3 regions of the Tardiphaga sp. 20_F10_N6_6 genome follow, and region 2 is predicted to be linked to each of the others. Evidence: riboswitches for the same ligand, from Rfam matches in the RefSeq annotation. Region 2 holds a riboswitch; each other region holds the start of a gene.

Region 1 (9,831 bases), 4.7 Mb from region 2:
ACGAACAAGGTCGCCGCATAGCGGTCAAAGTCGTGGCTGCGCACCAACTCCGCGCAGAAAGCCGCGGAGCTCTCATCAGCACCACTCATGGCACCGCGATCAGCGCGGCGGCAACGCGGCGGCGCTCGCCCAACATGACATTATAGGTGCGGATCGCAGGACCGGTCTGCATCGCGTCGATCACTACATGCAGATTGCGCAAGGCGTTGCGAAGATCGTTCGGGACGATCCAGACCTCATTGCCGGTGCCGATGATCAGCGTGTCGATGCCCGCTGCGCCTTCGAACACGCGCCGCAGCGAATGGCGGTCGATGTCACTGGCCTTGGTCACCGACCACGCCCAGACCGCATCGGGCAGACACAGCAGCGAGCCCTGATGCGACATGGTGTCGAAGTGGAAGCCGCCCTTTCCGTAGGCTTCGATGGCGGCCGAGCGCGGAAGGTGCGGCGCTTCGGGATCGACCGGCATCTCAGGGCTTCGGCTTCGCGGCCGGCTTGTCGGCGTCTTCGCGGTGTTCGCCGACGCCGAGATAGATCAGCAGCGGCGCAGCGATGAAGATCGAGGTGTAGGTGCCGACCAGCACGACGCCGAAGATCATGACGGCGGTGAAGGAGTGGATCGCCTGGCCGCCAAACGCGTAGAGCGCCAGCAGCGCCAGCGTCACGGTGACGTGGGTGATGATCGAACGCGACAGGGTCGAATTGATCGACTCGTTCAGCAGCTCCGGCATCGGCATTTTCTTGTAGCGACGCAAAATCTCGCGAATACGATCGTAGATGACCACGGTGTCATTCAGCGAATAACCGAGAATGGTCAGCAGCGCCGCAATACTGGTGAGATCGAAGTCGACCTGCGTGATCGACATAAAGCCGATGGTCAGCACGATATCGTGGACGTTGGCGATCATGGCGCCCAAGGCGAACTGCCATTCGAAGCGGAACCAGAGATAGATCAGGATGCCCATGATCGCGACAATCAGGCCGAGCATGCCATAAGCCAGCAATTCGCCGGAGACGCGCGGACCCACCACTTCGACACGGCGATATTCGACGCTGTCACCGAGGGCTGCACGAACCTTCTGAACGGCAGCCTGCTGCGCGGCATCGCCACCCGGCTGTTCGGCCAGACGGATCAGCACGTCGGCCGCGCCGCCGAACTGCTGCAGCTGCACGTCGCCGAGTTGCAGGGCGGCGAGCGTCGAGCGCATCGCGCTGATATCGGCCGTACCGGATTTGGCCTGGACTTCGAGCAGCGTGCCCCCCTTGAAGTCGATGCCGAAATTCAGTCCGTGCGTGAAGAACAGCACGATGGCGAGGATCGACAGCAGCGCTGAGATCGGGAACGAGATGCGGCGGAAGCGCGTGAAATCGAACTTCGTATCGTCGGGGACGATGCGGAGCGACGGCAACAGATCGAAGATCGCCACGATCGACAGAATGACGATCAGCGCGCCCAGACCTGCCAGAACCATTTGTGTCGTTGTCAAAATCTGCTCCGTAAACTCAAATCGGCACGCTGGTCGGCCGCTTCCACCTGACCCAGCCGGCGACGATCAGACGGGTCACGGTGAAGGCCGTGAAAACCGTTGTGATGATGCCAATGCCAAAGGTCACGGCGAAGCCGCGGACCGGTCCGGTGCCGATGTAAAACAGCACCGCAGCGGCGATGAAGGTCGTGATGTTGGAATCCAGAATGGTCGCCAGCGCGCGCTTGAAGCCGGCATCGATCGCCGAAATGGCGGTGCGGCCGGCGCGCAACTCCTCGCGGATGCGCTCATAGATCAGCACGTTCGAGTCCACGGCGATGCCGACCGTCAGCACGATGCCAGCGATGCCGGGCAGCGTCAGCGTGGCGTTGAGCAGCGACAGGATACCGAAAATCATCAGAACGTTGATGGTCACCGCGATATTGGCGAACAGGCCGAACAGGCGGTAGGTCAGCAGCATGAAGACGATGACGAGGATGGAGCCGACATAGGCGGCGAGTTCGCCCTTCGCGATCGAGTCGGCGCCGAGGCCGGGGCCAACAGTACGCTCCTCGATGATGCTGAGCGGCGCAGGCAGCGCGCCGGCACGCAGCAGGATCGCGAGATCATTGGCGCCCTGCACCGTGAAGCTGCCGGAGATCTGGCCGGAGCCGCCGGTGATCGGCTCGCGAATGACCGGGGCGGAGACCACTTCGTTATCCAGCACAATGGCGAAGGGCAGATTGACGTTCTTCACCGTGGCATCGGCAAACTTGCGCGCACCGGACGTGTTGAAACGGAACGAGACGATCGGCTCGTTGGTGCGCTGATCGAAGCCCGGCTGCGCGTCAGTCAGGTCAGCGCCCGAGACCAGCACTTCCTTCTTCACGAGATACGGCGTCTTCGGAGACTGCGAGCTCATCAGGAGTTCGGAGTCGGGCGGCACCCTGCCTTGTGCCTGCTCGGCCGGGAGCGAGGTGTCGACCATGCGGAAGTCGAGCTTCGCGGTCTTGCCAAGCAGTTCCTTGAGGCGGGTCGGGTCCTGTAGGCCCGGCACCTGCACTAGGATGCGATCGAGACCCTGACGCTGGATCAGCGGTTCAACGGTGCCAAGTTCGTTGACGCGGCGCTCGACGATCTGGATCGATTGCTCGACCGACTGGCGGATGCGGTCATTGATCGCTGCCGGCGGCACCGAGAGACGGATCAGGCCATTGCCTGCGTCCGAGACTTCGAGGCTGCGCTGGCCGCTCTGCCCCATCAGGCCGCCGAGCGGCTGTGACAGTTCACGCAGCTTGGTGAGCGCGGTCTGATACTCGGTGTCCTTGGTGATACGGACTTCGACATTGTCGCCGCGAACGCCAAGGCCGGTATAGACGATCTTGGCATCACGCAGCGTACGGCGAACGTCGTCGCGCACCTGATCGAGCTTGTCCTTCTTGACCGAATTGGCATCGACTTCGAGCAGGATGTGCGAGCCACCCTGCAGGTCGAGACCCAGCACCAGATGGCGCTGTGCCCATTTCGGCCAGGTTTTCACGGTGGCTTCGGGGAAGAAATTCGGAACCGCGCACAGGCAGACCACGAGCGCCGTCAGAATGACCGCCAGCGCCTTCCACCGCGTGAAATACAACATCGAGATGATCCGTCAGATTCTTGAAATGGCGACGCGCAAACGCATCAGCTCGCGGCCGCGTCGTCCTTGGCATCAGCCTTGTCCGCCTTCTCCTTGGCGGGCTCACCCTTGGTGCGCACGCCCGAGATCATCGTGCGGAGCTGACGTACGCGAACGCCTTCGGCGAGTTCGAATTCGACCTGCTCGTCGTCGACCACCTTGGTAACCTTGCCGACGAGACCGCCCGAGGTGACGATGGTGTCGCCGCGGCGGATGTTCTTCACCATCTCGGCGTGGTCCTTCACCTTCTTCTGCTGCGGACGCAGAATCAGGAAATACATGATCACGAAGATCAGAGCGAAAGGCAGCAGCGACATCAGCATGCTGTTGGTGTCGCCGCCGGCTGCAGCCTGGGCAAACGCAGGGGTAATGAACATCGGAAGTCCTCGTGAACGCTGGGGAATAACCGGCGACGCGTCGGCGTTCGGCCGGTTTGGGTAAATTCGCGCGGACTATAGCGGCCGGCGTCCCAATTGCAACGCCGGTAAACCCTCTGATTTGTCTGCGATTTGTACCGCTTGCGGATGTGTTCCGGGCTCGATATGGGTGCGCGCCGAGGAAAGTCAAAAATGTCAAAAAAGCCCAATAAAACAAGCCGCCACCCTGCCAAAAAGGCTCCCGCGACCCGCACGACGAAGACCGCGGCAAAACGTCCGCGACCAGCCGCCGCCCCCCCGCTGGAGGAGCGGATCGCGCTCGCCCTCGAAGCCATCGCCGCAGGTATGGCTGCCACGGCGCCGAAGCGCTCCAATGCCGATTCTCTGGCCAGCGCCGAGGCCTTCATATGGCATCCCGACGGCCGCCTGGCTCCAGTCCCCAAAGTCAGCCGGGTCGATATTGGCTTGCTGCAGGGCATCAATCAGCAGGTCGACACCCTGATCGAGAACACCCGGCGTTTCGCCAACGGCCTGCCGGCCAATAATGCGCTGCTGTGGGGCGCGCGCGGCATGGGCAAGTCGTCGCTGGTCAAGGCCGCGCATGCCTCGGTCAATGCCAGCAAGTCCGTCGCCGGCCGCCTCAAGCTGGTCGAGATCCATCGCGAGGACATCGAGAGCCTGCCGGCGCTGATGGAACAGATCCGTGCCTCGGATTTCTATTTCATCGTGTTCTGCGACGACCTTTCTTTCGACGGCAACGATGCGTCCTACAAATCGCTGAAAGCCGTATTGGAAGGCGGCATCGAAGGCCGGCCGGACAACGTCATCCTCTATGCGACCTCGAACCGCCGCCATCTTCTGGCGCGCGAGATGATCGAGAACGAACGCTCGACCGCGATCAATCCCGGCGAAGCCGTCGAGGAAAAGGTGTCGCTGTCAGATCGTTTCGGCCTCTGGCTCGGCTTCCACAAATGCAGCCAGGACGAATATCTCGACATGGTGCGCGGCTATTGCAGCCATTACAGCATCAAGACCGACGCCGCCGAGCTGGAGCGAGACGCATTGGAATGGTCGACCACCCGTGGCTCGCGCTCAGGTCGCGTGGCTTGGCAGTTCGTGCAGGAGCTCGCCGGCCGTCTCGGCGTGAAGCTGGCCACAAAGTAAAGGCAAATGCCGCCCCGTCATGACAACGGGGCGGCATTCGACTCGCCTAGGCGAGGCTTCGCAACTCACGTGCCGCCGCGACCATATTCACGAGCGCAGGCCGCACCTCCTCCCATTTGCGGGTTTTCAGTCCACAATCGGGATTGATCCAGAGCTGGGAGTCCGCCAGCCGCTGCCGTGCAAGCTTGAGCAAATCGACCATGTCGCGCGTTTCAGGCACCCGCGGCGAGTGGATGTCATAGACCCCGGGACCTATCTCGTTTGGATACTTGTAAGTCCTGAACGCATCGAGCAGCTCCATCTTCGATCGTGACGTTTCGATGGAGATCACGTCGGCGTCCATGGCACCGATCGCATCGATGATGTCGTTGAACTCCGAGTAGCACATATGCGTATGGATCTGCGTGTCATCACGCACGCCCGACGAACAGATGTGGAAGCTCTCCACGGCCCAATCGAGATAGGACTTCCATTCCGATTTGCGCAGCGGAAGCCCTTCGCGCAGTGCCGCTTCGTCGATCTGGATCATGCCGGCGCCAGCCTTTTCAAGATCAGCCACCTCATCGCGTATCGCGAGCGCGATCTGCCGGCACGCCACCTCGCGGGGAATGTCATCGCGCACGAACGACCAGTTCAGGATTGTGACAGGCCCTGTCAGCATTGCCTTCATCGGCCGGTCGGTGAGCGACTGCGAATAGTGCCACCATTCGACGGTCATGGGATGCGGCCGGGACACGTCTCCAAACAAGACAGGAGGCCGTACATAGCGGGAGCCATAGGATTGCACCCAGCCATGCTTGGTGAAGGCGAAGCCGGAAAGTTGCTCACCAAAATACTGCACCATGTCGTTGCGCTCGAACTCGCCATGCACCAGCACGTCGAGACCAATATTCTCCTGCCAGCGAACCGCCCTCGCCGTCTGGTTCTGCAGGAACGTCTTGTAGGCGGCATCGCTGAGTGTACCCCTGACATGGGCTCCGCGTGCGTTTCTCACTTCCGCGGTCTGCGGAAACGAGCCGATGGTCGTTGTCGGGAATGCCGGCAGTTTGAAGCGTCGATGCTGTTCGGCAGCGCGCGTGGCAAAGTCACTGCCTCGACGACGCATTGTCGCGTCAACAGAGGCGACGCGTTTGGCGACCGCAAGATCGTGGATCTTCGACGATGCCAGTCGCGCAGCCGCCGCGGCATCCGACGCGACAAGCGTTGCAGCGACATCAGCGCGGCTGCCAGCCAGCGCTGCTCCAAGTGCGGCCAGCTCTTCCATCTTCTGGATCGAAAAAGCCAGCCAGCTTTTGACGTCCGGATCGAGATCAGTCTCAAGGCTGAGATCGATCGGCACATGTAGCAGCGAACAGGACGGCGCGAGCTCAACGCGATCCCTCCCCAGGAGATCGACCATGGGCTCCAGACCATCGAGCAGGCTGGACAGATCGGACCGCCAGATATTACGTCCATCGATCACGCCGAGCGAGAGGACCAGATCCTTCGGCGCCTTCGCAGCGACTTCGTCGAACTGATCGGGTGCCCGAACCAGATCGAGATGAAGCCCGGCGACGGGGAGCGACAGGGCCAGATCGAGGTTGTCGCTAAGTTCGCCAAAGTAAGTGTTCAGCATGATCCTGAGCTGCGGGACCGCTTCTGCAAAGGCGGCGTAGGTCCGCTGCAGCGCCTACCGGGCCGGCGCGTCAAGATCGAGCACCAGACATGGCTCATCCAGTTGCACCCATTCTGCGCCTCTGTCGGCCAATTCCCCGAGCACCTCGACATAAACAGGCAGTAATCGATCGAGCAGCGTCAGCGGATCGAATGACGCATCCGCACTCTTGGCCAGCTTCAGATAGGTCACAGGGCCGACCAGCACAGGCCGCGTCTGATAGCCGAGCGATCTCGCCTCTTCGTACTCCTTGATCGGCTTGCGCGATGCGAGACCGAAGGTCTGATCCTGCACCAGCTCAGGCACCATGAAATGATAGTTGGTATCAAACCACTTGGTCATCTCCTGTGCTGGTACGCCTTGCGACGTGTCTTGCGCATGAGAGCCGTGCGTGCAGGCCTCGTCATGCCCAGCGCCTTGTGATCCACGCGCCATGGCAAAATAGGTCGCGAAGGAAACGTCTCCGCCCTTCCAGCCATAGACTTTGGGAATGGCGCCTACCATGACGCTGGTATCGAGCACCTGATCGTAGAAGGAGAAGTCGTTCGACGGCATGACCGTGATCCCGAGCGACTTCTGACGCGCCCAATTTGCGGCACGCAGCCCGACGCCGACATCGATCAGCGCATTCTCGTCGATTGCACCGGACCAATAGCTTTCCAGCGCCATCTTGAGCTCACGCCGCGGACCGATCCGTGGCGTTCCCAATGTAGCAACAGGAAGGGAGGACGTAGATTTGGCAGAAGACTTTGAAGAAGTAGACTTTGACACAGTAGACATGGCTTAACCCCAATGATTGGGGGCAAAAGGCCAAAGTGACACGTCTGGATTCCACGACGGCAGTCGCGGAATCGCAACCGCACCACCGGGACACCCCGCCCGAGGACGTTTATGTTGTCGAGGCAGGTCTCCTGGCTCGCGGGTCAATGCTGCTGTCCGGCCTTCCCAAAACCTTTGCGGGTCTCAGTGACTTTAATGGACAGCGGCTCACCGCTTACAGTTGCGGGGGCAGCTCCGGCCTTGGCTTAACGCCTCACCGGCTTCCCTCTTAGCTTCGGGCAAATCTTCCCGAAGAACCACGACATCCTCACATATGGGCAACATCGCGCGGCAGTCAACCGAGCTTGCGTGCGCAAGCTGCCCACTCGCGGCAGCGCGTTGAAGATTCCGGAGCTGGAGTGGGCCGTAGCCCCGAGATCAAACGCATCAAGCCCGGCACGAGGCCGGGCTTGCTCAAATGCTAACTACACTTCGTGGACTGCGCTTATGCGCCGTTGAGGAATTGCAGCGGATCGACCGGCGACGAGCCCTTGCGGATCTCGAAGTGAAGCTGCGGCGAAGTGACTTCGCCGGACTGGCCGGACTTGCCGATCACCTGACCGCGCTTGATGGTCTCACCACGTTTCACCATCAGCTCACTCGCATGGGCATATGCGGTGACGTAACCGTTGGAGTGACGAACGAGAACCAGATTGCCGTAGCCCTTCAGCTCGTTGCCGGAATAGGCAACGACGCCATCTTCGGCTGCCTTGATCGGCGTGCCTTCCGGCACGGCGACATTAATGCCGTCATTTGATTTGCCATTGGTCTTGGCGCCGTAGCCTGTGACCACGCGGCCGCGCACCGGCCAACGGAACGTCGGCAAAGCGCCGGTTGCGTCAGCGGCTTTAGTCGGCGATTCCGGCGTGGTTTCTTCAGGCGTCGTCGTGGCACTTGCCAGACGGGCCTTCTGTGCGGGCTCGGCAGAAGCAACACGGGCCACGGCAGCGGACGTGACCGCGCCAGCCGGAGCGGCCGTCACGGCTGCGACGGGCGCAGCGAGCGGCGCTGCTGCAGGAGCTGCATTGGCCGTACGCGCGCCGGGTACCGTGATCTTGGAGCCAAGCTTCAATTGGGCAGTCGGCGCCAGACCATTGGCGCGCGCGAGTTCGGCGACCGGCACGTTGTTCCGGCGCGAGATGCTCATCAGCGTATCGCCGCGATTGACGAAATGCATGGTCGATGCGCCGACGGCAGGTTTGCTCGCAGCAGCGGCAACGGCCGGAGTTGCCGCAGCGCCCTGGCGCGGAATGATCAGCGACTGGCCGGGCGACAGCGCGCGCGGACCCTTGTAGCCATTGGCCTGCAGGATCGCGGCCGACGAGACGTTGTAGCGCTTCGCCAGACCGTCGAGCGTGTCGCTGGTGCCGACGATGATCGAGGTGCCGCCATCACGGGCAAGGCCATTGGTCGCTGCAACCGAGCGCGGCGCCGTGGAGCCGGTGGTTTCGATCGGCGCACGTGCGGGCGGCGGCGTATACATACCGTTGCCGCCCCCGCTGACGGGTGCAGCCGACGCAACCGGACGAGCTGTCGGATAGGACTGCGGCGCCGAGATCGGCGGCGGCAAAGCCTGCGATTGATACTGCGGCTGCGGATTATAGGCCGGGCGCTGATACTGCGGCAGCTCCTGGCGCTCGACCGGCGCGCGCGGTGCTCGCTGCGGCACCGAGCCGGTGGTTTCGCCTTGCCAGCCAAAGCCACGGGACTGACCTGAGTCAAAATTTGGATTCTGAGATAGCCGTGTCTGCATGTCGGCGCTGCAGCCGGCAAAACCGATAGACATCAGCGCCAGCACCGCGACCTGCGGAGCGCGGCGCGAGTAAAGCAACTCGACAACGCTGGACATTGGTTACTCACTCATACGCAACAAACAACTGAATTGAGTAAACACCGTCTCCGTTACCAAGCCTTTAACCTTGCGACCAACACGTGACAGCCGTTCACGAACTTTTTTCAGAGTTCGCGCGCGATGCCCGGAAGTGCAGGCACGAAACGTACATCCACGAGCTCCTTTCGCTCCAATCCATCCCCGGTTTTGCGGATCCGGACCAGGGTCTGGACGCCATTATGAGGACCAACCGGCGCAAGCAGAATACCCCCCTCCTCAAGCCGATCGGTCAGCGCCACCGGCACCTCCTCCACTGCGGCGGTCACGACGATCCGGTCAAACGATCCCAAATTGGCAGCCGGGTTGAGGCCGTCGCCGAGCATGACCTCGATATTGTGGAGGCCGAGTGCCTCCAACCGGGTCCGGGCGGCGTCGGCCAGCGTGCGATAGCGCTCGATGCTGAGCACGTCGCGGACGAGCTTTGACAGGATCGCGGCCTGGTAGCCCGATCCCGTGCCGACCTCGAGCACACGGTGACCAGCATTCAATTGCAGCTGTTCGGTCATATAGGCCACCACGAAGGGCTGGCTGATGGTCTGACCGCAGGCAATGGCCAAGGCCGTATCGCGCCAGGCGTGGGCGCGATCGTTCGGCTCGACGAAGCGATCACGCGGAATATCCTCCATTGCGCGCAGCACCAGCCGATCGCTGATCCCACGGCGCCGCAGACCAAGCTGAAACGTCATCTGTTCGGGCGGCTGTCCGACGGTAATCATGGAAATGCCTCACGCAGCACAGGTTAGAAACACTCTCGATCTAGCAAAGATAGATTGATGTATTTCTGC
Region 2 (9,831 bases):
TTCAGATGAATCGATTCATCGCGCAGGATGTACTGATACTGTTCGGCGATCCCGACCATCTTGTTGCGGCGGCCGAGCGACAGGATCTGCGCAAAGCCCGTATAAAACCACATGCCTTCGAAGATCACATAGAACGCCACGAGATCGCGCATGAAGGCCTGATCGGTCTCCGGCGTGCCGGTCTTGAAGTCGGGATCGTCGAGATGCTGGGTGTGCTTGAGCGCCCAGGCGGCCTTCTCGGTGATCGACGGCACCTCGCGATACATGTTGAACAGCTCGCCCTCATCGAGGCCGAGACTCTCGACGATGTACTGGAAGGTGTGCGTATGCACCGCCTCCTCGAACGACTGCCGCAGCAGATATTGCCGGCATTCCGGATTGGTGAGGTGGCGATAGATCGCCAGCACGATATTGTTGGCGACGAGGCTCTCTGACGCTGCGAAGAAGCCGAGATTGCGTTTGATCGCACGGCGCTCGTCTTCGGTCAGGCCATCGCGCGACTTCCACAGTGCGATATCAGCCTGCATCGAGACTTCGGTCGGCATCCAGTGATTGTTGCAGCCGGCGAGATACTTCTCCCACGCCCATTTGTACTTCAGCGGCAACAGCTGATTGACGTCCGCGCGGCAGTTGATCATGCGCTTCTGGTCCACCGAGACGCGGCCGCCAGAGCGATCGATGGTGCCGAGACCGGTGGCGTCGGTGGGAGATTGCGGGATCGGGATGAAGGCGGGGGTTTTGGGAGCGGATGAGGTATCGGACCAGTCGAGCATGGGTGTTCCTTGCGTATTTGTTCGGCCCTCATGGTGAGGAGCCCGCTTCTTCAGCGGGCGTCTCGAACCATGAGCGTGGGGCCATCCTTCGAGACGCGGCCAAGAAGCCGCTCCTCAGGATGAGGTCAGTGTGTTTGGCGCACCCTTACTGGCACGCCTCGCATTCGGGATTGTCGATCGAACAGGCCATCGCTCCGGACAGATCCGGTGCAGTGACGGCGGAGGACTGAACGAGGATCGGCGCACCCGCCGTCTTCGCCGCAGCGACTGTCGCTGACACGGCATTGAGCTTGCCGTCAGTCCCCTTCAGCGTCGACTTCTCCACATGCGTCGCGCTGCGCGAGCGCAGGTAGTAGGTCGTCTTCAACCCCAGCGTCCAGGCCAGGCGATAGAGCTGATCGAGCTTCTTGCCGGATGGATTGGCGATATAGAGATTGAGCGACTGCGCCTGATCGATCCACTTCTGACGGCGCGAGGCCGCTTCGATCAACCACGCGCTGTCGATCTCGAACGAGGTCGCGTAGAGCGCCTTGAGATCGTAGGGCACGCGATCGATCGATCCGACGCTGCCGTCGAAATATTTGAGGTCGGAGACCATCACCTCGTCCCACAGGCCCCTCTTTTTCAGATCGCGCACGAGGAAGGCGTTCACCACCGTGAAATCGCCCGACATGTTCGATTTCACATAGAGGTTCTGATAGGCCGGCTCGATCGACTGCGCGACGCCGCAGATATTGGAGATCGTCGCTGTCGGCGCAATCGCCATCACGTTGGAATTGCGCATGCCGGTGGACTTCACGCGGTCACGCAGGCCGTTCCAGTCGAGCGTGGTCGAGCGATCCATCTGCACGCCGCCGCGTGCCTCCGCGAGTATCTCGATGGAGTCGATCGGCAGGATGCCGCGGCTCCACAGCGATCCCTCAAAGGACGGATAGCGACCGCGCTCGGCGGCGAGATCCACCGATGCCGAGATGGAATGGAAGGCAATCGCTTCCATGCTGGTGTCGGCAAACGCCACGGCCGCATCCGACGCCATCGCGATACCCTGCGCCTGCAGTGCATCCTGAAAGCCCATCAGACCCAGACCCACCGGACGATGCTTGAGGTTCGAGCGGCGCGCTTCCGGGATGGTGTAAAAATTGATGTCGATGACATTGTCGAGCATCCGCATCGCCGTGGTCACGGTACGCTTGAGCTGCGCGTGGTCGAGACCATCCTTGCCGATATGATTGAGCAGGTTGACGGAGCCGAGATTGCAGACCGCCACTTCGTCGTCCGAGGTGTTCAGCGTGATCTCCGTGCAGAGATTCGATGAATGGATCACGCCGGCATGCTGCTGCGGCGAGCGCAGGTTGCAGGGATCCTTGAAGGTGATCCAGGGATGGCCGGTCTCGAACACCATGGTCAGCATGCGGCGCCACAGGTCGGTCGCGCGCACTTTCTTGAATACGCGGATCTCGCCTCGCGCAGCCTTCTCCTCATAGGCCGCATAGCGCTCGGCAAACGGCTTGCCATAGAGATCGTGCAGCTCAGGCGTTTCGTCCGGCGAGAACAGCGTCCATTCGCCGTCGGCTTCGACGCGCTGCATGAAAAGATCCGGCACCCAGTTGGCCGTGTTCATGTCGTGGGTGCGACGGCGGTCGTCGCCGGTGTTCTTGCGGAGATCGAGAAACTCCTCGATGTCGATGTGCCAGGTTTCCAGATAGGCGCAGACCGCACCCTTGCGCTTGCCGCCCTGGTTGACGGCGATGGCCGTATCGTTGGCGACCTTGAGGAATGGCACCACGCCCTGGCTCTCGCCATTGGTACCCTTGATATGCGCGCCGAGACCGCGCACGCGGGTCCAGTCATTGCCGAGACCGCCGGAATATTTCGCCAGCAGTGCGTTGTCCTTCACCGACTTGAAGATGCCGTCGAGATCGTCCGCCACCGTGGTGAGGAAGCAGGACGACAGCTGCGGCCGCCGCGTACCCGAATTGAACAACGTCGGCGTCGAGGCCATGAAGTCGAACGACGACAACAGATTGTAGAATTCGATGGCGCGGGCTTCGCGGTCGATCTCGCGCAGCGCGAGGCCCATGGCAACGCGCATGAAGAACGCCTGCGGCAGTTCGATCCGATTGCCCTGCACATGCAGGAAGTACCGGTCATAGAGCGTTTGCAGGCCCAGGAACTGAAACTGGAGATCACCCTCCGGTTTCAGCGCTGCCGAGATTCGCTTGAGATCGAAGCGCGCGAGTTCGGGATCGAGCAGCTCGGCCGCAATGCCGGTCTTGATATAGGCGCCGAAATATTCGGCGTAGCGCGTGGTCATGTCGGCCTGCGACGCGTGGGTCGGCGAGCCCCCGACAAAGGACAGGACTTCGGTGCGCAGTTTGTCGAGCAGCAGGCGGGCGCTGACGAAGGTGTAATTCGGCTCCTGCTCCACCAGCGTGCGCGCGGCCATGATGCCGGCCAGCGCCAGTTCGTCCAGCGCGATGCCGTCATAGAGATTGCGGCGGGTTTCCTCGAGCACGGGCGCGGCATCGACGCCGTCCAGGCCGGCGCAGGCCTCGTTGACGATCAGCGCGAGACGCGCCGAATCGAGCGGTGCGCGCGTGCCGTTGGCGAGCGTGACATGCAGCACCGGTGCGGTGGAGACGAGCGCCGGCCTGGCGGCCAGTTCTTCGGCGCGGGTGCGAGCGCGCTCCTCGCGGTACAGCACATAGGCGCGGGCCACTTTGTGGTGCTCGCTGCGCATCAGCGCCAGTTCGACCTGATCCTGGACGTCCTCGATATGGAAGGTGCGGCCTTCACCGACGCGGCGAGTCAGCGTCGCCACGACTTCGCCGGTCAGTTGTTCCACCGCCTCATGGACGCGGCGCGACGCCGCTGCCGTGTGGCCCTCGACGGCCAGAAAGGCCTTCGTCATCGCGACGGAAATCTTGCTGCCGTCGAAGGGCGACACCGTGCCGTTGCGCCGGATGATCTGCATCGAGGGTTCGCGCGCAGGCGCAGCGAGCGTTTCCGGCGACAATTGAATCAGCGGCGCATGAGCCGCATCGCGTCCGTTGGACAAAACAGAAGATGAAGTAGGCATCGGCAAGACCCCGTGTGATGCATCAAGCAATGGGGGCTGGGGCCGAAAGGACGCTGCAAAATACACGGCGGAGATCCGCCGGCATTGCCTGCAAGCGACCGCTGGGACACCCCGCCCATGGACGTTCTGGTGTCGCGGCAGGTCTCCTGGCTTGCAGGTCAATGTCTGTTTCAGCCTTCCCGATGCTTGCGCATCAGTGACTTCGATCGAAACAGACTCACTGCTTACAGTTGCGGGGGCAGCGCCGGAATATGACGCAAAACAGCGTCTTTACCGGCTTCCCTCTTAGCCACCAAGTCTTGCGACATGGCGGACCGTGACGTCTATATTTGGTGTGACCCGCGGCGAAGTGTCAAGCGGGCATTGGCGCCGAACGCAACAAATTCGGTAGGGCTGTTGGTTCAGTGGACAACCGCTTGCGTGGCGGAAACCGCGGGGTCGTTGGCGGTTTCTGCACGATGCGATTCGTTGCCGCCGAGCACCGCGAAGCGCAGAACATCGTGATCAACCGATGGAGGATGCGATGCGCGACCTGATGACGACCACTGAAAGGATCAACTTCAACGCTTTCGTAGAGCGAGCCGGTGCGCTCACGGCGTTCGAGACGACGGATCAGATCGCCCGGCGCCGCCTCGACGAGATGCTGAACGAAGCGCTGATGGACAGCTTTCCTGCGAGCGATCCGATTTCTTCGCTGCAACTCGCCTGAGCAGAATCAGACCGCGCGAAAGCTGGCCCGATACTGGCTGGGCGTCAGGCCCAGCCGTCGCACGAAGACCTGACGCATATGTTCGGCGGTGGTGAAACCGGATTCATAGGCCACGACCTTGAGCGGCAGATCGCTGCCTTCGAGACGGTTACGCGCCGTGTCGATCCTGGCGCCCTCGACAAAATCTGCCGGCGTCATCTTTGTTTCGAGCTTGAATACCCGCGCGAAGGTCCGCGCGCTCATGCCCGCCACATCGGCCAGTTCATCCACGCTGTGCGTGTCACGCAGATGGGCCATCACATGGGCATGAACTCGCGCAATCGGTGAATCCGGCTCGGCCGGCGGTACCAGATAGGGACTGAATTGCGACTGGCCACCCTGGCGCTGCGCTACCACGACCAGACGCTTGGCCACGGCCAACGCAACGTCCGCGCCATGATCTTCCTGGACCAGTGCGAGACCGAGATCGATCCCTGCGGTGACGCCGGCCGACGTCACCAGCGCGCCGTCACGACTATAGATGCGATCGAACTCCACATGCGCTTTGGGGAACCGCAACGCCAATAGCGGCGCATTCTGCCAGTGCGTCGTCACCGTCTTGCCGTCGAGCAGGCCTGCATGGCCGAGCGCGAATGCCCCGGTGCACACCGAACCGTAACGCCCCGCCTGGAGCGCCGCATTGGTCAGCCACTCTGTAAGCTGCGGGTCAGCCTCTGCCGTCGGCAGCCCAGGCCCGCCGGCCACCAGAACCAGATCCCAGGGTTTGTTCGCATCACTGAACGCCAGATCGGCAGATATCCGCAGGCCGTTCGATGCACGCAGCGGCGCGCAGTCTGCAGCGACAAGTGTGATGTCGTAGCCGTCGCCCGGAGCGACGAAGCCATTGGCCTCCATGAACACATCAAGCGGACCGGCTACGTCCAACGACTGGACGCCCGGAAAGATCGCAAGAGCAACGGTCTTCATGGTGATGCTTCATTCCATCGATGGCAGTGAACCCAAGCGTTACGGAACAGATAGTCGCCTTCCCGCAGGAAATCACGGGCGAATGGCAGCTTTGCAGGGCGCGGCGTGATTGCGAGGACACCGCCCGCCGGCGACAACGGACGCATCACAACAACCCTGCAAGGAGCATCCCATGAGCAAAACGATTGCCGGCATCAAAGTGCCCGACAGCGCCCTCGCCCGCCAGGTAGATCAGCTTGTGCGCGATACCGAAAGCGATCTTCTGTATCATCATTCCAATCGGGTTTTCCTGTTCGGCGCGCTCGCCGGACAGCGCAAGGGTCTCAAAGTCGATTCCGAGTTACTTTATGTCGGCGCGATGTTTCACGACATGGGCCTGCAGGCGCCCTATGCGAGCAAGGAGGAGCGCTTCGAAGTCGATGGCGCAAATGCTGCCGCAGACTTTCTGCGCAGCCACAGGATCGATGAGCGCGACATCGACGATGTCTGGGACGCCATAGCGCTTCACACGACACCGAGCATTCCCAAGCACAAACGGCCTGTCGTCGCGCTGGTGACCGCAGGCGTCGAGATGGACGTCTTGGGTCTGGAGTATGAGGCCTTCACCGAACACCAGCGCCACGAAGTGTGCACGTGCCATCCGCGTGGCCATGACTTCAAGAACGGGATCATCGATGCGTTCGCTGCGGGGACGATCCACAAGCCGGACACGACCTTTGGCAACGTGAAGGCTGACGTGCTCGACCTCCGCGACCCCACCTACAAACGCGGGAATTTCTGCAGCATCATCCTGAACTCGGCGTGGAGCGAATAGACTCCCGCACGCGCATGGCGATCAACGCTGCCACCAGCAGCGTTGCGCCAAAGCCCGTGGGAGCGCCGAGGAACGGATAGGCGATCAGGAGCACAGCAGCTAGGCCGAGCACCGACAGTTCGTGACGGCGAAAGCCTTCCGCGAGACCGATACGGGCGATGAAGCCGACGGCAATCGCAAGCACCATCACGTCGTACAGGAAAAGGTAGGGCGTTGTGAGCAACGCACCGACTGCCAGCGCAGCGGCTTTCAACTCGTAGCGCACACTGCTGCGCCACAGCGGGACCAGCACGATCACGACAGCGCCGATCATGATCCACTGAAACGTCCAGGCCAGCGGCTCGCTGCCGTCGAAATAGCGCACCAGGGCAAAGATGCTCTGCATCTTGCCCCATGGCGCGCGGCCTTCGGTGAGGAAGGCCTGCGAGAACATCGGCATCCAGTGAATAAACGCCTGCCAGCTCTCGGTGCCGAAAGCGAGCCACGACACCGCGGCCAGCAGCACGGTGGTGATGCCTGCGCTGACAAACGCCTTCCATTGCGACGCTGCGATCAGCATCAGCGGAAACAGGAAACCATATTGCGGCTTGTAGCTGAGCAGACCCAGACAGATTCCCGACAGGATCGGCCGCGTCGGCAGCAGCACCAGCATGCCGCCGATCAGCGCCGCGGTCAGAAATCCATTCTGCCCGACAAGGCCGTTGGTCATCACCACCGGAAAAGCCGCAGCCAATAAAAGACCGAAGGGACGACCGATGATCGCACGCATCGCCGCCAGATACGGCACGAAGCTGACCGCAGCCCAGCCGGCAAAAGCTACAGCATAAGGCAGCTTTGCGAGCAGTGCCGCGATGAACAGGAACGGCGGCGGATAATGCCAGGCGAAATTGCCGGGATAGCTCTGACCGAGAACCGCAATCTGGACCTTTTTCTGGATGTCCCAGTCATAAGCCCAGGCCGGATGACCATCGAGCACCAATCGCCCGGCAGACCAGACATTGACGAAGTCGGTGGGCGAGCCGAGGCCACCCTCGTAGATCCAGCCGCGACCGTAGAAGGTCGGGAAGAAGGCGAGATGCAGCATCGTCAGGATCGTGCAGACAATCAGCAGCACCGGCGGAATTGCGCCACGCTCGGGTATCGAAGTCATCGTGAGCGGCGCTGGCATACGGTCCCCAATGCGCATCAAGGGCGCCGGGCGACAGTGCCGAGGGAAGTTTGAGGAAGGTTTAAGTGGAACGTGGTCGCCGAATCGGGCCTCGCTCCATTCGAGCTACAGATAATAATAAAACGCGGCCTTTCGGCCGCGTTTTGCATGTTTACGTGTGTCGACTTTACGCCTGCGGCTGCGGCTCCAGGCCACCGTCCGGACGCGGGCGCGGCTTGCCAGCGGGAGGCACAGCCGAGGTACGCGGGCCCGACGGCTCCAGCACCGACTCGCGGTTCGGCTTCTTGCCGTTCAGCAAATCCGTGATCTCGTCGCCCGAGAGGGTTTCGAATTCCAGCAAGCCCTTGGCCAGCGTTTCGAGGTCATCGCGCTTCTCGGTGAGGATCTTGGTCGCTTCGTCATAGCCTTCGGCGACCAGACGCTTCACTTCGGAGTCGATCTTCTGCGCCGTGGATTCCGAGACCGCCTGGGTGCGGTTCATCTGCATGCCGAGGAAGACCTCGTCGTTGTTCTCGCCATACGACACCGTACCGAGTTCTTCCGACAGGCCCCAGCGCGTCACCATCATGCGAGCCAGCCGCGTGGCCTGCTCGATATCGGAGGACGCACCCGAGGTGACCTTGTTGCGGCCGAAGATCAATTCTTCAGCAACGCGGCCACCCATCATGATGGCGAGGCGCGAGGTCATCTGCTCCAGGGACATCGACATCTTGTCCCGTTCCGGCAGCTGCATGACCATGCCGAGCGCACGGCCGCGCGGAATGATAGTCGCCTTGTGGATCGGGTCGGTTGCGATGACGTTGAGGCCGACGATGGCGTGACCGCCTTCGTGATAGGCCGTCAGCATCTTCTCTTCCTCGGACATCACCAGCGACTTGCGCTCGGCGCCCATCATCACCTTGTCCTTGGCCTCTTCGAACTCGCTCTGCGTCACCATGCGCTTGTTACGGCGCGCGGCAGTCAGTGCGGCCTCGTTGACGAGGTTCATCAGATCAGCGCCGGAGAAACCGGGCGTGCCGCGTGCGATCGTCTTGAGATTGATATCCGGCGCCAGCGGCACCTTGCGGACATGGACCTTGAGGATCTGCTCGCGACCGACAACGTCCGGATTTGGCACCACGACCTGACGGTCGAAACGGCCGGGACGCAGCAGCGCGGGATCCAGCACGTCCGGACGGTTGGTGGCGGCGATCAGGATCACGCCTTCATTGGCCTCGAAGCCGTCCATCTCGACCAGCAACTGGTTGAGGGTCTGTTCGCGCTCGTCATTGCCGCCGCCGAGACCGGCGCCACGATGACGACCGACGGCGTCGATTTCGTCGATGAAGATGATGCAGGGCGCATTCTTCTTGGCCTGCTCGAACATGTCACGCACACGGGATGCGCCGACGCCGACGAACATTTCGACGAAGTCCGAACCCGAAATGGTGAAGAACGGCACATTGGCTTCGCCCGCGACCGCACGCGCGATCAGCGTCTTACCGGTGCCGGGAGGGCCAACCAGCAGCACGCCGCGCGGGATACGTCCGCCGAGGCGCTGATACTTGCCGGGGTCGCGCAGGAATTCGACGATTTCCTGCAGGTCCTGCTTGGCCTCATCGACACCGGCGACGTCCTCGAAGGTGACGCGGCCATGCGCTTCCGTCAGCATCTTGGCGCGCGACTTGCCGAAGCCCATCGCCTTGCCGGCGCCGCCCTGCATCTGGCGCGACAGGAAGATCCACACGCCGATCAGCGCGATGAACGGCAGCCATGAGACGAGCAGCGACACGAACCACGGCACGTTGTCGCCCGGAGCCTTGGCGGTGATCGAGACCTTGGCGTCATAGAGACGCTTGATCAGGGTCGGGTCGCTCGGGGCATAGGTCTGGAAGCTGGAGCCGTTGGTGAAGGTGCCGTGAATCTCGGGACCCTGGATTACGACATCGCGGACGTGATTTTGATCAACTTCGGTGAGGAGCTGCGAGAACGAAATGTCCTGCGAGGCGGTGCGCTGACCAGGATTCTGGAAAAGCGTGAACAGCGCGAGCAGCAACAAAACGATAATGACCCAGAGGGCAAAATTGCGCAGGTTCGCGTTCATCGATCTTCCTTCGTCGCCGCGCGAAATCGCGGCCTTATTCCCTTGTGAGTCGCCACAAGGGTTCACCCTGGGTCGGTCGGATACAATCTAGGTGCGACCGAGGGCGCTGCCAAGGGAACTGGGATGGACTATTTAACGCATCTACGCGCATTTCCGGTTCAAATAATGGCAGTGCTGACAGGGTTTTCCCACGGTGGTTAAGGTACTGTGGGGCCACTGGTAGGTCTTTGCACTCAATC
Region 3 (9,831 bases), 3.0 Mb from region 2:
GAATGTCGTGCTCGCGATTGTCCTGCGCCTGCGCGACGAGATCGACGCCCCTCAGCCGTTCGGCGAATTCGCCTCGCACGTCCTCGCCATCGGTTCCACCGCCATAGGCATAGCCGCCCCAATCGAGATAGACCTCGGAAATGTCGGCACGATTGCTCCAGCCGCCTTCATCCATCAGCGCCTGCAGCCCCGCGCCATAGGCGCCGGGCTTGGAGCCGAACACACGGCGCGTGGCCTGTCGGCGCGCAATCTCGCAGGTCATGCCGCCGGCTTCGAGCGTGCGGGTGCGGGCGCGGACATTGGCCGCGATGGGATTGGCCTCATCGGGCTCATCGAGCTCGGCCACCGCGCTCACAGCAGAGCCGATGATGTCCATCTGGGTCGGGAACGCATCGCGGAACAGGCCGGAGACACGGAAGGTCACATCCACGCGTGGGCGTTTCAGTTCCGACAGCGGAGTGATCGCAAAGCCCGTGACGCGGCCCGAGGTTTCCTCCCACAACGGCCGTGCGCCGATCAGCGCCAATGCCTGCGCGACATCGTCACCGCCGGTGCGCATATTGGCCGTGCCCCAGGCCGACAGCGCAATCGCGCGCGGCCATTCGCCGGCCTCCTGCCAATAGCTCTCAACCAGCCGTTCGGCCGCCAGCTGTCCGATGCGCCAGGCTGATGGCGTCGGCACCGCGCGGACGTCGACGGCGAAGAAGTTACGTCCGGTCGGCAGCACATCGGGGCGCCCGCGCGTCGGCGCGCCAGACGGGCCAGGCCGCACGAATTGACCGTCGAGTCCTCCGAGGAATGCGGCCGTCTCCGCGCCACCGCAGGCATCGATGGCGGGTCGCAGTTTCGTAGTGATCCAGCCGAGCACATCGGTGGCGCGCGTCCAGGTGGGATCGCAGGGCAGCTCGCCGGAGACCAATTGCAGCGCCAGCCCTTCGATCCGTTCGACGGTGTCACCTGTGGTGCGCCACACTGCATCGCTGACATCGGCAAGAACGCCGGGGCGCGGGCCGAGATAATCATTGGCCATATCGCGGGTGAGCGGATCGAACGCACCAAGCCCGAGATCGGCAGCTAGTGCGCGATGCAGTGACGCATCCTGCGGCTTGATGTCCGAGCGCGGTAGGCGCGCGATGGACACAAGGAGATCATTGCGCTGCGCGTCCTCGGGCACGCGGCCAAAGATGTGCAATCCGTCGCGGATCTGCATTTCCTTGAGATCGCACAGATGGGCGTCGAGCGCGCGCAGCGCCTCGCCCGTCGGCGTGTCGCGGGTGACATTGACGTCGGCATCAATCTGCTGCGCGCGGGCGAGCGACAGGATGTCTTCGGCGATCACGGCAGCGCGCTTGGGATCGAGATCGGTCGCCATGGCATATTCGTCGACCAAGTTCTCCAGCCGCGCCAGATCGTCGTGCAATTCGGCCCGCGTCATCGGTGGCGTTAGGTGATCGATGATCACGGCGGAGGTGCGGCGCTTGGCCTGAATACCCTCGCCGGGATCGTTGACGATGAACGGATAGAGATGCGGCAGCGGACCGAGTACGGCATCGGGCAGACAATCGGCCGACAGACCGGCGCTTTTCCCCGGCAGCCATTCGAGATTGCCGTGTTTGCCGAGATGCACCACTGCATGGGTGTCAAAGCCACGGCGCAGCCAGAGATAAAATGCGAGATAGTGATGCGGCGGTACCAGATCGGGGTCGTGATAGGTGCTCTTGGGATCGATATTGTAACCGCGTGCCGGCTGCACACCGACGGTGATATTGCCGAAACGATGCAGGCCGAGACGGAAGGCACCATCGACCACATGCGGATCGTTCTCAGCTTTGCCCCAGCGTGACTCAATAGCAAGCCGCACATTGGTCGGCAGCGTCGCAAAGGCCGCGTTATAATCAGCTAACGGCCAAGTCACGCCACCGCTTCGCTCGGCGCGACCGGCAAGCGCATTCGTTGGACCTTGTTGCAACAGCTGCATCATGGCGGTCGTCGTGTCAGGTGCGTCACCAGTGCCGTAGCCGGCTTCGCACATCGCGGCGATCACATCGATCAGGCTCTGCGGCGTATCGAGGCCGACGCCATTGGCGAGACGACCATCGCGATTTGGATAGTTCGCAAGGATCAGCGCGACGCGACGTTCGCACGCCGCAGCGCGGCGCAAGCGCACCCAGGCGCGCGCCAGATCGGCGGTCGCATCAATCCGATCCTGCACCGGCTGCAATGTTGTCGGCGCAAAGCCGCCGTCGCTGGCGCCACGTTCCTTGAAGGCGATGGCGTTGGCGAAGATGCGGCCATCGACTTCCGGCAACACCACATGCATCGCCAGATCGCGCGGCGTCAGGCCGCGAGTAGAGGCTTCCCAGCTGGCGCGCGAGATGCCGGCCTGCGCGACCTGCAGAATCGGACAGCCTGACGCCGACAACACGCCGGCATCGTCATGCGCGGTCGCAGTGGCGAAGGCCGTCGCGTTAATGATGATATCGGGCGGATAGGCCGCAAGCGCGGCGCGCAGGAAAGCCGCGGAGCGCTCATCCTTCAGGCTGGTCACATAGAGGCAGACGGTGTTGAGGCCGCGCGCGTCGAGCGACAGACGTAATGCATCAATTGCCGCAGTATCGCCGCCGGCCACCAGTGCGCGGTAGAAGATCACAATCGCATTCGGCCGGTTATCCCCCGCGGGTTCACCCGGCCAGAAGCCGGCCGAAGGCATCGGCCGCGCAACAGGCGGCTCCTCACCATGGCCGATCAGATGTGCGGCATAGCGCAGTGCCAGCTGCGCGTTGTCGACGCCGCCCTCGCTGCAATAGCGCCACAGCGCGTGCGTTTCATCGCTGCTGACAGTGCCGTGCGCGGCCAGCTCGGCATTCCAGTCCATCTCGCCGGGCAGGCAGGCGAATTTGGCGCCGCGGCTCAGCGCATCGCTGCGCAGGCTTTCGACGCCATGCGGCCAATAGCTGATACCGCCGAGCATGCGCAGCACCACGATCTTCGCCTCAGCCAGCGTGCGCTCGACATAGAGATCGACCGACGCGGGATGACCGAGCGCCAGCATGTTGGTGAAGCGCACGCTGGGAAAGTCGCCCGGCAGCATCGCATGTGCGGCGCCGAACGCCGCCAGATCGCTGTCCGCCGCCGACAGCACGACGATATCGGCGGTGTCCTGCCCGAGATCGCGGGCGACGTCGCCGTCGTCAATGCTGCCGGAGGTATCGAGCTTCAGATGCATGCGGGTGAACCTGCGTTACCCGGCGAGTGCCTTTCGCACGGCGTCGCCGTCGAATCCCTTGAGGCCGATGACCACCAGATGCTCGGCCTGCATCACGTCTGGCCGGGCGAAGGCGAGTTCAACGCGAGCGCCGACGGCCTGCACCACGATCGGCGCGGGCTTGTCCGTAATGCGTGCATGACCCTTCACGCGCAGCACGCCGTCGAGGCCAAGCGCGTCACTGATGCGTGCACGCATCGCGTCGATGCTCGCAGCAGCGGTGGGTTTGACGACGATGCTGTCGAAGTCGTCATGGTCGTGTTCTTCTTCCTCGCCGTGATGACCGACGCGGGCAGCCATATCGTCCTCGGCGGCGGCATTGAGGCCGATCAGCACCGATGGCGCGAGATCGCCCTTGGAGCGCACGATGCTCACGCCGGGACGCAGCACGGCTTTGAGCTTGGTCTCAATCTCGGCGAGTTTTTCCGGAGCGACGAGATCGCTCTTCGACAAAACCACCAGATCAGCGCAAGCGAGCTGGTCCTCGAACACTTCCTCGATTGGGTCGTCGTGTTCGATGCCTTCGTCCTTGGCGCGCTGTTCGGCAACAGCGTCTTCGTCCAGCGTGACACGGCCTTCAGAGAGCGCCAGTGCGTCGACGACAGTGACGACGCCATCGACAGTGGCGCGAGTCTTCACCGCCGGCCAGGCAAAGGCCTTCAACAGCGGCTGCGGCAGCGCGAGGCCGGAGGTCTCGATGACGATGGCATCGAGCGGACGCTCGCGCGACAGCAGCTTATCCATGGTCGGCACGAAGTCGTCGGCGACGGTGCAGCAGATGCAGCCATTGGTAAGCTCGACGATATCGCCGGGCGCACAGGCTTTTGCCGCGCATTCCTCGACCAGACCGCCATCGAAACCGGCATCGCCGAACTCATTGACGATCACGGCGATGCGGCGGCCATCGGCCTGGGTCAGCAGCGAGCGCAGCAGCGTGGTCTTGCCGGCGCCGAGAAATCCGGTGAGGACGGTGACGGGAACGCGGGACATTCAATTCTCCTGGGAACGCTTGAGCCAGAGCGGAAGCCCGGCGGCAATGAAAGCAACATTCGGCACGGCGGCCGCGATGATTTGGTTGAGCCGCCCCTGCGCATCGCGAAAAGCGCGTCCGAGTGGCGTCTCCGGCACGAGACCGAGGCCGACTTCGTTGGACACGAACACGATCGGATAGCGCGAGACATCGAGAAAACGCACGAGGCGCTTCGCTTCAATCTCTGGATCGCGCTCGGCCAACATCAGGTTCGACAGCCACAGTGTCAGGCAATCCACCAGCACGACGCGCCCCACCGTCGCCTCGCGCGTCAGCGCATCGACAAGCGCCAGCGGCTCTTCCAAGGTGATCCAGCTTTCTCCGCGCTGCCTGCGATGCTGCGCGATGCGGGCGTGCATCTCGTCATCGCCGGCCGTTGCCGTGGCCAGATAGATTTTCGTCAGGCCTATACCATCGACCAGTTTCTCGGCGAAGGACGACTTGCCGGAGCGCGCGCCGCCCAGCACCAACGTGGTGGAGGCCGCGGTCATTTCGGAGCACGTCCGTCTTCGGGTGACCAGCGCAATGGCGGCACGCGCGCGACCATACCCTTGCGCAACACCTCGGCGCGTTCCCGCCACGGTACAAGACCGTAGTCGGCCTTCTGATAGGACTCCACGAAAGACACCAGCGCCGCGCTGCCGCTGTCGGTCTGCAGATCGCCGAACAGGAACGTGTAGCCATCGGGACTCGTCACCGCGACCGTCGCCGGCCGTTTGCAGACGCTGAGACACTGCACCGGACGCACTATCACAGTAGCATCCCCATTGCCGAGCGCGGCCTTCACGGCATCGAACATGTCCGGCCCGACGATCGTGCCGGTTTCGGCAGCCTTGCAGCTGATGCACACGCTCACGACAACGGGACCAGCCGGCACAGGGCGCGGCGGTTCGACCGAAATTTGTTCGCCAGAGATATCGGCGCTGTCGTGATCCATCACATGCTCAGTTCATGCCCTCACGGGCCTACGAGCTTTGTTGGATCGCGCCGACAGCATGGCCGTCGGTTCGCTCCCGTCCGGTGCACCCCGCCCCGACGACGCCTCCAAAGCACAGTTCGTGATGGCAGGTCTCCTGGCTTGCGAGTCATAGCCTGTTGCCGCCTTCCCAAGAATTCTGAAGAATTCCCAGTGGCACCGGCGCGGGCTCGTCGCTTACAGTTGCGGGGGCAGCGCCGGCCTCAAACCGGCTTCCCTATTCACCTTCCACGCGGAAGGACCATCGCAAAAGACGCTATCTGCCGGGTGCGCCGGGGTCAACCGCGCCGACGGACTGTCGCCCGGACCTGTTGACCTTGTAGGTCGTCTTGCGTCAGTTAGGCCGCGAAAAGGAACCCTATGCCCGCTTATTCCCAGTCCTTGTGGCAGCCGCCCGCCATTGCGCCTGTTGATCCGCAGATCGCGGCAGGCATCCGCGCCGTCATCGACGGCAAGGCCAAACCGCCGGGATCGCTGGGGAGAATCGAGGACCTGGCGCTGCAGCTCGGCATGATCCGGCATCCGGGCGAGCCCCGCGGCGACAATGCCGTGCTGCTGGTCTTCGCGGGGGATCACGGACTCGTAGCCGAAGGCGTGTCGCAATATCCGTCGGCGGTCACGGTCGCGATGGTGATGACCTATCTGGCCGGCCGCGCCACGGCCAATGCTTTCGCCGCGGCCAATGACATCGGTGTGCGCGTGATCGACATCGGCGTCGCCGCCGAGCTGCCGGTGCACCCGAAGCTGGTCGATGCAAAGGTTCGCGTGGGTACGGCGAATGCCGCGCGCGAGCCAGCGATGACGGCAGAGCACGCGACGGATGCGCTGACGCGCGGCTTCAGAATCGCCGTCGGTGAGATCAAGGCCGGCGCAGACATCATCGCGCTCGGCGAGATGGGAATTGGCAACACGGCCTCCTCGGCACTGGTGGTTCATCGACTCGCACCGGCACCCCTGGATGATTGTATCGGCGTTGGCGCCGGGCAGGATGATGCCGGCATGGCGCGCAAGCGCGCGGCGATCACGAAGGCGGCAGCGCGCAGCGACGCAACTGCGCCACTGGATGTGCTGGCCCAATTCGGCGGATTGGAAATCGCTGGCATGGCCGGAGCGATCCTCGGCGCAGCTTCGCAACGGCGGCCGGTGATCATCGACGGCTTCATCTCCAGCGCCGCGGCACTGCTCGCCGTTCGTCTGTGCCCGGCTGCACGCGGCTACTGCGTCTTCGCACATCGTTCGGCTGAACGCGGCCACGACATGGTGCTCAATGCGCTCGATGCCCAGCCGCTACTCGATCTCGGCTTGCGGCTCGGTGAAGGCACCGGCGCGCTGCTTGCGGTGCCGCTGGTCCGTGCTGCCGCGCGCATGCTGACCGACGTTGCGAGCCTCGACGACGTGCTGGCCGGAAAGATCTAGATGAGGCTGGATCCGCATCTTTTGAATGCGATCCGTTTCCTGACGGTGCTGCCGGTACCGGCAACTGGCGACGCGCAGGATGCTGACTGGCTTGCGCGTGCAATGAAGTATTTTCCGATGGTCGGCGCCGGCATCGGTGCTGCATCCGCAATCGTGTTTCTCGTTGCCGGCGAATTCTGGTCACCGCTGATTTCCGCCCTGCTGGCAATCACGGCAAGCATCGCTCTGACCAGCGCGCTGCATGAAGACGGCCTTGCCGATACGGCCGACAGTTTCGGCGGAGGCTGGACCGTCGAGAAGCGCCTCGCGATCATGAAGGACAGCCGCATCGGCACTTACGGGGCGCTGGCACTCGGCCTCGGCGTGGCGCTGCGCATCGCGGCGCTCGCCATATTGCCGCTGTGGGCAGGTGCGGCAGCGCTGATCGCCGTCCACGCCGCAGCGCGCGCCATGCCGGCCTTCGTGATGAACCGCCTGCCCTATAGCGGCGATACCAGTGCGATGAAGGTCACTTACGCCGAGGCGCCCGTGCGATTTAAGGAATCGTTGTTTGCACTTGGTGTGGTTGTGCTTGCAGCAATCCCGCTTGCGCTCGTCTCGGTCGCATCGCTTTTTGCGGGTCTTCTGCTCGGCGCAGCGCTCGCCGCACTGCTCGCACTCTGGTCGCGTCGCCTGATCGGTGGTTACACCGGCGACGTGCTCGGTGCCGTCGAGCAACTCTTCGAGATCGGATTTCTTCTCGGCGTTGCGGCCCTGATCAGATAGGCCAGTTCAACGGCAATCGATAAGGCTCACCTTCAAAAGCGTCCGCACCGCGGCCGATGCGTGCGATGGCTTCGACCATGCGGCCGTCGCGACCAAGCTGTTCGTCGGCCAATTGCACCATCAATTTGTTCGGCGTCACATAAGGCGAACGTTTGCGTAGTTCATCTGCAATCGCCGTCTCATAGCCAGGATTGCGATCGCAGGCGATGGCGTAAGCGGCGGCGCTGGAACGGCTGATACCGGCCCAGCAGTGAATGAGCATCGGGCGGTCAGCGATGCTGCCGCGGCCGAATTGAAGAATGGCATCCACGACGTCGGCATCGGGCGCGATCAGGTCCGGCGTTGCTTCGACGATATCGTGAAAGGTCAGCTCCACATGCCGCTCACGCGCCAACCCGCTCCAGTCGCGCTCGCTCGCGGCGGGCGACAGAAGGGTCAGCAGATCGAAGGACGGCAGTGAGTTTGCCACAGCAGCAAGGCCTCCGAGCGAGCTCACATAGATCATTCGAACACCCTGCTCGCTGTTGTCATGTTCTTCCTCTCACCCACGGCGAATGGACCTTCTTCAACCTCATGCCGCTGCGATGTCGCTGACGCAAGGTCGGTTTCTTAATACCACCCCCGACCTTTTCGCACCTGCACCATCGCAAACAGAAGAAAATACACCAATCAGAACAATTGGTTACTCGCTCGAACTTTAGACAACCGAGGCAGGCCAATCTTAAAGAAGTTGCGATAGGTATCTAACTTACCAGTGCAGAGTCCAGGACGGTACGATGCTGAACTACTTCGAAATGGCGGCATCACAAATCGGAACGATCTTCCGCGTGCCGCGCGAAAACCCCGAACTGGTGGAAGCGAAACTCGCTGCCTTCACCCGTCAGGTGCCGATGATGTATGCGCTGGTGGTCGTCAACACGACGGCACTTGCGATCACCTTTTATGGTACTGCGCCACATCTGCTTACCGTCTATCTCCCTGCTGCATTCGATGCAATCTGTGTGATCCGGATACTGAGCTGGCTGAGAGCGCGGAACACCACGCTGTCACTCAATCAGGCCGTCGAGAAGCTCACCGGCTCGATCATCTTTGCAGGCATTCTCGGCGTCGCGTTCACTGCCTGGAGCCTCAGCCTGTTTCCCTATGGCGACGCCTATAGCAAAAGCCACGTTGCGTTCTTTATGGCCGTCACATCGATCGGCTGCGGTTTCTGCCTCATGCATCTGCGCGCGGCAGCGCTGATCGTAATGGCGCTGGTTGTCGTGCCTTTCGCGTTCTTTTTCGGCTCCAGCGACAATGTCGTCTTCGTCTCCATCGCCTTCAACTTCGTCGTGGTTATCGGGGCCGTTCTCTTCATGCTGCTCGGCAATTACTCCGACTTCGAGAAGCGGGTGAATTCGGAGAAGGCGCTGCGTATCAAGCAGGCTGAACTGCAGGTGCTGAGCGACAAGAATTTCCGGAATTCGAATATCGACAGCCTCACCGGTCTCCCCAATCGCCGGAACTTCTTTGCCGAGCTCGAGCGCGGCATTGTCAACACTGAGCACAGTAGCGGCGGCCTGCTGCTCGGTATCCTGGATCTTGACGGCTTCAAGCCGATCAACGACATCCATGGGCACCACACGGGTGATCGCTTGCTGGTCGAAGTCGCAGACAGACTGCGTGCACATCTCGCCCCTCACGTGTTTCTGGGCAGACTGGGCGGCGACGAATTCGTCATGTTCAGCGACCAATTGCTCGACCCGGACGCGATTGTTGAGGCGGAAGAGAGCATCGAGAACCTGTTCGACATCCCGTTCGAGATTGATAACATTACAGTTAGCATCAGCTGCTCGATCGGATATGCGGAATTTCCGGACACAGCCAGGACCGCGCAGGATTTGTTCGAGCGCGCCGATTACGCGCTGTTCTTTGCCAAGCAGCACAAGCGTGGCAAGGCCGTTCGGTTTTCTGCAGAACACGAAGCCGATATCCGCGAGGCCTCCTCTGTGAGTCGGGCCCTGGCCAGTGCCGACCTCGAACGGGAATTGTGGATCGCCTACCAGCCGATCATCGACGCAGAAACACAACAGCCCGCGAGCTTCGAAGCCCTGGCGCGCTGGAAGAGCCCGGAGCTGGGCAATGTTCCACCGATGAGCTTCATTGTCGCCGCCGAGCGCTCAGGCATGATCGGCCAGTTGACACCGTTGCTGCTGCGCAAGGCCCTTGAAGGTGCAGCGACATGGCCGGAGCATGTCCGGATTTCGTTCAACCTCTCTGCGGTGGACGTCGCCTCTCCCCTGTCGATCCTCAAGATCATTGCTGTTGTCCAGCAAAGCAAGGTGAAGGCCAGCCGCATCGACTTCGAGATTACCGAGACGGCCGTGATGGGCAATCTCG

Evidence for each region. A riboswitch is a leader RNA that binds a small molecule or an ion and turns the genes downstream of it on or off. The one in region 2 is predicted to bind cobalamin.
Region 1: another riboswitch for cobalamin. It lies ahead of metE (5-methyltetrahydropteroyltriglutamate--homocysteine S-methyltransferase); the one in region 2 lies ahead of AB7813_RS25630 (ribonucleoside-diphosphate reductase subunit alpha).
Region 3: another riboswitch for cobalamin. It lies ahead of AB7813_RS11695 (DUF1636 family protein); the one in region 2 lies ahead of AB7813_RS25630 (ribonucleoside-diphosphate reductase subunit alpha).

Annotation. Positions count from the first base shown of each region.
Region 1 is NZ_CP197239.1:664,510-674,340, reverse strand. Features, by position in the region: gene AB7813_RS03100 (phytoene/squalene synthase family protein) at 1-89, opposite strand, end outside; gene AB7813_RS03095 (Mth938-like domain-containing protein) at 86-469, opposite strand; gene secF (protein translocase subunit SecF) at 471-1,472, opposite strand; gene secD (protein translocase subunit SecD) at 1,504-3,102, opposite strand; gene yajC (preprotein translocase subunit YajC) at 3,147-3,518, opposite strand; gene AB7813_RS03075 (ATP-binding protein) at 3,711-4,682, shown strand; partial or broken gene metE (5-methyltetrahydropteroyltriglutamate--homocysteine S-methyltransferase) at 4,729-7,116, opposite strand; cobalamin riboswitch at 7,221-7,432, opposite strand; gene AB7813_RS03065 (peptidoglycan DD-metalloendopeptidase family protein) at 7,601-9,004, opposite strand; gene AB7813_RS03060 (protein-L-isoaspartate(D-aspartate) O-methyltransferase) at 9,112-9,762, opposite strand.
Region 2 is NZ_CP197239.1:5,350,615-5,360,445, reverse strand. Features, by position in the region: gene AB7813_RS25635 (ribonucleotide-diphosphate reductase subunit beta) at 1-773, opposite strand, end outside; gene AB7813_RS25630 (ribonucleoside-diphosphate reductase subunit alpha) at 919-3,852, opposite strand; cobalamin riboswitch at 3,972-4,186, opposite strand; gene AB7813_RS25625 (hypothetical protein) at 4,376-4,561, shown strand; gene AB7813_RS25620 (GlxA family transcriptional regulator) at 4,568-5,533, opposite strand; gene AB7813_RS25615 (HD domain-containing protein) at 5,700-6,341, shown strand; gene AB7813_RS25610 (glycosyltransferase family 87 protein) at 6,313-7,509, opposite strand; gene ftsH (ATP-dependent zinc metalloprotease FtsH) at 7,676-9,592, opposite strand; gene tilS (tRNA lysidine(34) synthetase TilS) at 9,826-9,831, opposite strand, start outside.
Region 3 is NZ_CP197239.1:2,397,032-2,406,862, forward strand. Features, by position in the region: gene cobN (cobaltochelatase subunit CobN) at 1-3,226, opposite strand, end outside; gene cobW (cobalamin biosynthesis protein CobW) at 3,242-4,255, opposite strand; gene cobU (bifunctional adenosylcobinamide kinase/adenosylcobinamide-phosphate guanylyltransferase) at 4,256-4,786, opposite strand; gene AB7813_RS11695 (DUF1636 family protein) at 4,783-5,232, opposite strand; cobalamin riboswitch at 5,342-5,532, opposite strand; gene cobT (nicotinate-nucleotide--dimethylbenzimidazole phosphoribosyltransferase) at 5,632-6,687, shown strand; gene cobS (adenosylcobinamide-GDP ribazoletransferase) at 6,688-7,452, shown strand; gene AB7813_RS11710 (tyrosine phosphatase family protein) at 7,445-7,957, opposite strand; gene AB7813_RS11715 (putative bifunctional diguanylate cyclase/phosphodiesterase) at 8,229-9,831, shown strand, end outside.